Linked DNA regions of Shumkonia mesophila. The protein of the gene in region 1 binds, or shares a complex with, the protein of each later gene. Links are inferred from orthologs where the notes say so. Each region holds a gene or a part of one and is shown in the gene's direction. Other genes may lie near its edges.

What was found. Proteins that work in one complex are often made in the same cells at the same time.
Region 2: the proteins of ODR01_RS03950 (region 1) and accD are in contact, whole or in part, in a solved structure (PDB 8UXZ), measured with the Escherichia coli proteins. The link is inferred for Shumkonia mesophila from one-to-one orthologs.

Annotation. Positions count from the first base shown.
Region 1 is NZ_JAOTID010000002.1:99,579-102,455, reverse strand. It holds ODR01_RS03950 (acetyl-CoA carboxylase biotin carboxyl carrier protein), read left to right. Parts: upstream 1-1,149; coding sequence 1,150-1,605; downstream 1,606-2,877. Other genes in the region: accC (acetyl-CoA carboxylase biotin carboxylase subunit), read left to right, coding at 1,612-2,877; thiS (sulfur carrier protein ThiS), read right to left, coding at 1-827. UniProt on the Escherichia coli protein: This protein is a component of the acetyl coenzyme A carboxylase complex; first, biotin carboxylase catalyzes the carboxylation of the carrier protein and then the transcarboxylase transfers the carboxyl group to form malonyl-CoA.
Region 2 is NZ_JAOTID010000001.1:710,230-714,485, forward strand. Bases 1,257-4,256 are described here. They hold accD (acetyl-CoA carboxylase, carboxyltransferase subunit beta), read left to right. Parts: upstream 1,257-2,264; coding sequence 2,265-3,248; downstream 3,249-4,256. Other genes in these bases: trpB (tryptophan synthase subunit beta), read left to right, coding at 1,257-1,423; trpA (tryptophan synthase subunit alpha), read left to right, coding at 1,420-2,268; ODR01_RS03245 (bifunctional folylpolyglutamate synthase/dihydrofolate synthase), read left to right, coding at 3,199-4,256. Outside these bases: ODR01_RS03225 (phosphoribosylanthranilate isomerase), read left to right, coding at 1-71; more of trpB, read left to right, coding at 212-1,256.

The DNA of each region.
Region 1 (2,877 bases):
CCGTCGCAGCCGAGTTCCATGGCGATGGCCGCATCCGACGCGGTGCCGACTCCGGCATCGACCAGCACCGGCACCTTGGCCTGCTCCTTGATCAGGCGGATGTTGACCGGGCTCTGGACGCCCAGGCCCGAGCCGATGGGCGCAGCCAGCGGCATGATGGCGGCGCAGCCGATCTCCTCCAGCCGCTTGGCCATGATCGGGTCGTCGCTGCAATAGACCATCACCTGGAAGCCCTCCTTGATCAGGACTTCCGCCGCCGACAGGGTTTCGATCATGTTGGGATAGAGGGTCTTCTGGTCGCCCAGGACTTCCAGCTTGACCAGATCCCAGCCGCCGGCCTCGCGGGCCAGCCGCAGGGTGCGAAGCGCATCCTCGGCGGTGAAGCAGCCGGCGGTGTTGGGAAGGTAGGTGTATTTCTTGGGATCGACATAGTCGACCAGCATCGGCTGGCTGGGGTCGGTGATGTTGACCCGGCGCACCGCCACGGTGACGATCTCGGCGCCCGACGCCTCGATGGCGCGTGCCGTCTGTTCCAGGTCCTTGTACTTGCCGGTGCCGACCAGCAGGCGCGAATGGAAGGTGCGTCCGGCCACCGTCAGCAGGTCGGCGTCGGCCGCCGCCGATGGGGCGCCGCCGCCGATGAAGTGCACGATCTCGAAGCGGTCGCTATCCTCGACCGTGACGGCGCCGTACTGCGATTTCGGCACCAGTTCCAGGTTGCGCTCGACGGCGACCTTGCGGGAATCGAGGCCCATTTCGCCCAGCATCTGATCGACGGTCAGCGGACGATCGAACCGACGTTCCTCGCCATTGATGGTTACACGCATGGGAATTTCCATCCATCTTCTTGTGGGGGCGGAGTGTAAGTATGGTTGCCTGTGCGGGCCGGATCAACCGGCCGGGGACAAGGAAACAGACTGTTAGCCGATGCAGCGCGCGTGTTATAAGTCGGGACCCAGCCACGATCAATGCGTTGATTTCAAAAAAGGTGATCCGAAGCCTTGCCTTCGACGCCCGGAAACCCGAGTATTCCGCCCCACGAAAGCCATCGGCCCGCGACGGTGGTTTTTCCATCGCCGTCCGGTTCCGAAACGCGGGTATTGCAGTAGGCCCGAGCGCCTGAACGTCTGAACGCCTGAGAGAGGATCTATGCCGAGGGAAGGAAGCAAACCGCAAATCGACTCCGCGCTTGTGCACCAGCTGGCCCAGCTGCTCGACGAGACGGGCCTGACGGAGATCGAGTACGGGACCCAGGAATGGCACCTTAGGGTCGCCAAAGGAAGCCTCGCCCCGGCCGCCTTCGCCGCCGTCGCGGCCCCTTCGGCGCCTGCCGCGGCCATTGCGGCGGTCGAAAACGACCCCGCCAAGCATCCCGGCGCCGTCCTTTCGCCCATGGTCGGCGTCGCCTACATCCGCCCCGAACCGGACGCGGCGCCGTTCATCCAGGTCGGCGACGAGGTGCGGGTCGGCCAGACGCTGGTGCTGATCGAGGCGATGAAGGTGTTCAACCCCATCAAGTGCGTGCGGGCCGGCAAGGTGACGCGCGTCCTCGTCGCCAACGGCGCCCCGGTGGAGTATGGCGAACCCCTGCTGATCGTCGAGTAACGGCGCATGTTCGAAAAAATCCTGATCGCCAATCGCGGAGAGATCGCGCTGCGCATTCACCGCGCCTGCCGCGAGATGGGCATCCGTACGGTGGCCATCCATTCGACGGCCGACGCCGACGCCATGCACGTGCGCCTGGCCGACGAGGCCATCTGCATCGGCCCGCCGGCGCCGGCCAAAAGCTATCTCAATGCGCACGCCATCCTGTCGGCGGCGACCATCAGCAACGCCGAGGCCATCCATCCCGGATACGGCTTCCTGTCGGAAAATGCCGACTTCGCCCAGATGGTCGAGGAGCACGGCTTCGTCTTCATCGGCCCGTCGCCCGACCATATCCGGCTGATGGGCGACAAGATCGTCGCCCGCACCACCGCCAAGGAAGCCGGCCTGCCGGTCGTTCCCGGCTCGCCGGGCGCCGTCGAATCGCTGGCCGAGGCCGGCACCATCGCCGCCGCCATCGGCTATCCCGTGCTGGTCAAGGCCTCGGCCGGCGGCGGCGGCCGCGGCATGCGGGTCGCCGACACCGCCGACGACCTGCAGACCGCCTTCGAGCAGGCCCGCAAGGAGGCCGAGAACTCGTTCGGCAATCCCGAGGTCTACATCGAGAAGTACCTGCGCACGCCGCGCCACATCGAGGTGCAGATCCTGGCCGACGCCCACGGCAACGTGGTCCATCTGGGCGAACGCGACTGCTCGTTGCAGCGCCGCCACCAGAAATTCCTGGAGGAAGCCCCCTCGCCGGCCCTCAACGACGTGCAACGGGCCGAAATCGGCCGCATTGCCGCCGACGCCGCCCGGAAGATCGGCTACCGCAGCCTGGGCACGATGGAATTCCTCTACGAGAACGGCGAGTTCTATTTCATCGAAATGAACACGCGCCTGCAGGTGGAGCATCCGGTGACCGAAATGATCTCGGGCCTCGACCTGGTGCGCGAGATGATCCGCGTCGCCGCCGGTGCGCCATTGGGCTTCGCGCAGGAGGACATCCGCTTCACCGGCCACTCCATCGAATGCCGCATCAACGCCGAGAATCCGGTGACCTTCCTGCCCTGCCCGGGCCGGGTCGGCGATTACCACGCGCCGGGCGGCCTGGGCGTCAGGGTCGATTCGGCGCTCTACGCCGGCTACACGGTGCCGCCCTACTACGACAGCATGATCGCCAAGCTGATCGTCTATGGGACAAACCGCAACGAGTGCCTGATGCGTTTGCGCCGCGCGCTCGAGGAATTCGTCATCGACGGCCTGGAGACGACGATTCCCCTGCATCAGCGC
Region 2 (4,256 bases), on another replicon or contig:
TCGAAGACCAGCCGGGGGTCAAGAACGTGCTGAAAATCCAGGAATTTCTGCAAGCGGCGGGGCGCTGCTGAACGAACCGTGTCGGCCTCGCCGCCGGCGGCGAAACAAAGAACTCCGTTTTGCCGCGACTTTGTGGTTTATTACCGGCCCGCGGGAGGGGCCGGTTTCGCCCATTCCCGAGGACCACCCGGATCAACGCACGATGGACAGCATGGATAAGCCGAACACCTATCGCGGCGGGCCCAACGAGCACGGGCATTTCGGCATCTACGGCGGCCGCTACGTCGCCGAGACGCTGATGCCGCTCATCCTCGAGGTCGAGCGCGCCTACGAGGCGGCCAAGGCCGACCCCACCTTCGCCGCCGAGATGGACGGCTATTTCAAGACCTACGTGGGAAGGCCGAGCCCGCTCTACTTCGCGGAACGGATGACCGCCGAGTTCGGCGGCGCCCGCATCTATCTGAAGCGCGAGGACCTCAACCACACCGGGGCGCACAAGATCAACAACTGCGTCGGCCAGGCGCTGTTGGCCCGCCGCATGGGCAAGCGGCGCATCATCGCCGAAACCGGGGCCGGCCAGCACGGCGTCGCCACCGCCACCGTCTGCGCGCTGTTCAACCTTCCGTGCGTCGTCTACATGGGCAAGACCGACATCGAGCGCCAGGCGCCCAACGTCTTTCGCATGAAGATGCTGGGGGCCGAGGTGCGCCCCGTCACCTCGGGCTCGGCGACGCTGAAGGACGCCATGAACGAGGCGCTGCGCGACTGGGTCGCCAATGTCGAGGACACCTACTATCTGATCGGCACCACCGCCGGGCCGCACCCCTATCCATCGATGGTGCGCGATTTCCAGTCGGTGATCGGCGAAGAAGTGCGCCAGCAGATGCGGGAGGCCGAGGGCCGGCTGCCCGACACCCTTTTGGCCTGCATCGGCGGCGGCTCCAATTCCATGGGTCTCTTCCATCCCTTTCTCGACGAGCCAACCGTTCGCATCGTCGCCGTCGAGGCGGCCGGAGAAGGCATCGCCACCGGCAAGCACGCCGCCAGCCTGGCGGCGGGCAGGCCCGGCGTGCTGCACGGCAACCGCACCTACCTGCTGCAGGACGCCGACGGCCAGATCGAGGAGGCCCATTCGGTGTCGGCCGGCCTCGACTATCCCGGGATTGGTCCCGAGCACGCCTGGCTGCACGACGTCGGGCGCGTCGAATACGTTTCCATCACCGATGCCGAGGCCGTCGCCGCCTTCCATCAATGCACCCGGCTGGAGGGCATCATCCCGGCGCTGGAATCGGCCCACGCCGTCGCCCATGCCGTCAAGCTGGCGCCCACCCTGGGGCCCGACAACCTGCTGGTCGTCAACATGAGCGGGCGCGGCGACAAGGATCTCGACACCATCGCCCGGCTGGAAGGGACCACGCTATGAGCGGCGCTACCCGAATCGAGCGGCGGTTCGCCGATCTCAAGGCCAAGGGGCGGGCCGGCCTCGTCACCTTCCTGACGGCGGGCGACCCCGATCCCCGGGTGTCGGCGGAAATCCTGAAAGGTCTGCCGGCGGCGGGCGCCGACCTCATCGAATTGGGCATGCCGTTCAGCGACCCGATGGCCGACGGCCCGGCCATCCAGAACAGCTCGCTCCGCGCACTGGCGGCCGGCATGACGCTGGAAAAGACTCTGCGCCTGGTGGCCGATTTCCGGCGCGGCGACGACGCCACGCCGATCATCCTGATGGGCTACTTCAACCCCATCTATGCCTTCGGCGTCGAGCGTTTCCTGGCGGCGGCCCGGAAGGCCGGCGTCGACGGCCTGATCATCGTCGACTTGCCGCCGGAGGAAGAGGCGGACCTGTGCCTGCCCGCCCGCAAGGCGGGGCTGAACTTCATCTTCCTGACGGCGCCGACCACCGACGACGTGCGGCTGCCGCGCGTGTTGGAGAGGGCCAGCGGCTTCGTCTACTACGTGTCGATCACCGGCATCACCGGCACCGCCTCGGCCTCGGTCGCCAATATCGGCGCCGCCATGGCCCGCCTCAGGCGCCACACAGACCTGCCGATCGCCGTCGGCTTCGGCATCAAGACGGCCGCGCAGGCCGCCGAGGTGGCGGCGGTGGCCGATGCCGCGGTGGTCGGCTCGGCCCTGGTCAATTGCCTGGCCGCGAACCTGAATGCCGCCGGGGTTGCGGAACCGGGGCTGGTCACGGCCGTTTTGGGTATGGTGAGCGAACTGGCCGGTGGCGTCGCCGCCGGCCGCGTTCGGGAGGACGCGCGATGAACTGGCTGAAGAACTGGGTTCGTCCGAAACTGCGCGAGCTGGTCGGCCAGCGGGAGATCCCCGAGAACCTCTGGCACAAGTGCCCGAAGTGCGAGCAGATGATCTTCCATCGCGATCTCGCCGCCAATCTTCGGGTCTGCCCGCATTGCGGCCACCACATGCGGCTCTCGGTCACCGAGCGCCTCAAGATGCTGTTCGACGATGGCGCCTATCAGATCATCGAGCTGCCGGAAGCGGTCAATGACCCGCTGCGCTTTCGCGACAGCAAGCGCTATGCCGAGCGGCTGCGCGACGCCCGCAGCAAGAACGGCACCCAGGACGCACTTTCCGTGGCGCATGGCAAGATGGGCGGCATGAACGTGGTCATCGCCGCCTTCAACTTCGATTTCATGGGCGGCTCCATGGGCATCGCCGTCGGCGAGGGCCTGCTGGCGGCGGCCCGCCTCGCCGTGGTGCAGGACGCCCCGCTCATCGTGGTCCCGGCCTCGGGCGGCGCCCGCATGCAGGAAGGCATCCTGTCCCTGATGCAGATGGTGCGCACCACGCTGGCCGTCGAGGACGTGCGCGAGGCCGGCCTGCCCTATCTGGTGGTGCTGACCGATCCGACCACCGGCGGCGTTTCGGCCTCCTTCGCCATGCTGGGCGATATTACCGTGGCCGAGCCCGGCGCGGTCATCGGCTTCGCCGGCGCCCGGGTCATCGAGCAGACCATCCGCGCCAAGCTGCCCGAGGGCTTCCAGCGGGCCGAATACCTCTACGATCACGGCATGGTCGACATCGTGGTCAACCGCCACGAGCTGCGCGCCACCCTGATCCGCATCGTCGACCTGCTGCGCAACCGCCGCCCGCCGGGGGAACTGGTGACGCTGGGCGACGCCGAGGAGGCGGCCGCCCCGGCCAAGCCGGCCCGCACGGCGGTCGCCAAGGCCTTTGCCGCCAAGGCTAAGGCCAACAAGGAAAAGGAAACGTCGGCTGAGTAGCGACCCCGTCCTCGATCGTCTGACGCGGCTGCATCCCAAGCTTATCGATCTTTCCCTCGACCGCGTCGAGGCGCTGCTGGATCGGCTCGGCCGCCCGCACGAGCGGCTGCCGCCCGTCGTCCACGTTGCCGGCACCAACGGCAAGGGCTCGGTCATCGCCTTCCTGCGGGCGATCCTGGAGACGGCGGGCTATCGGGTGCACGCCTACATCTCGCCGCATCTGGTGCGCTTCAACGAGCGCATTCGCGTGGCCGGGCGGCTGATCGATGACGACCGCCTGACGGCGTTGCTGGAGGAGTGCGAGGCGGTCAACGCGGGCGCGCCGGTCACCTTCTTCGAGATCACAACGGCCGCCGCCATGCTGGCCTTCGCCCGCACGCCGGCCGATGTCACCCTGCTGGAAACCGGCCTCGGCGGCCGCCTGGATGCCACCAACCTGGTACCCCGGCCGCTGCTTAGCGTCATCACCCCGATTTCCATGGACCACATGCAGTATCTGGGCGACACCCTCGAGCAGATCGCCGCCGAGAAGGCCGGCATCATGAAGGCCGGCGTTCCCTGCCTGACGGCGGCGCAGGGCCGCAAGGTGGCCCGCGTGCTGGAACGGCGGGCCGCGGCGCTGGGTACGCCGCTGGTGAAAGAGGGGGCGGACTGGTTCGTGCTCGGCCGCGGCGAGGGGGTGCTCTTCTGCGAGGGCGACCGTTCGCTGGCGTTGCCCCGCCCCGGGTTGCCCGGCAAGCACCAGGTGCATAACGCCGGGCTGGCGGTAGCCTGCGCCCGACGGATGGCGGGATTTTCCATCCCCGAGGCGGCCATCGCCGCCGGCCTCGGCGCCGTCGAATGGCCGGCCCGCCTGCAACGCCTGACGAAGGGGTCGCTCCCCGCCTTGCTGCCCGAGGGCTGGGAACTGTGGCTGGACGGCGGCCACAATCCGGGGGCCGGCCGCGTGCTGGCCGAGCATTTCCGCCACTGGCGGGACCGCCCGCTGCACCTGGTATTCGGCATGCT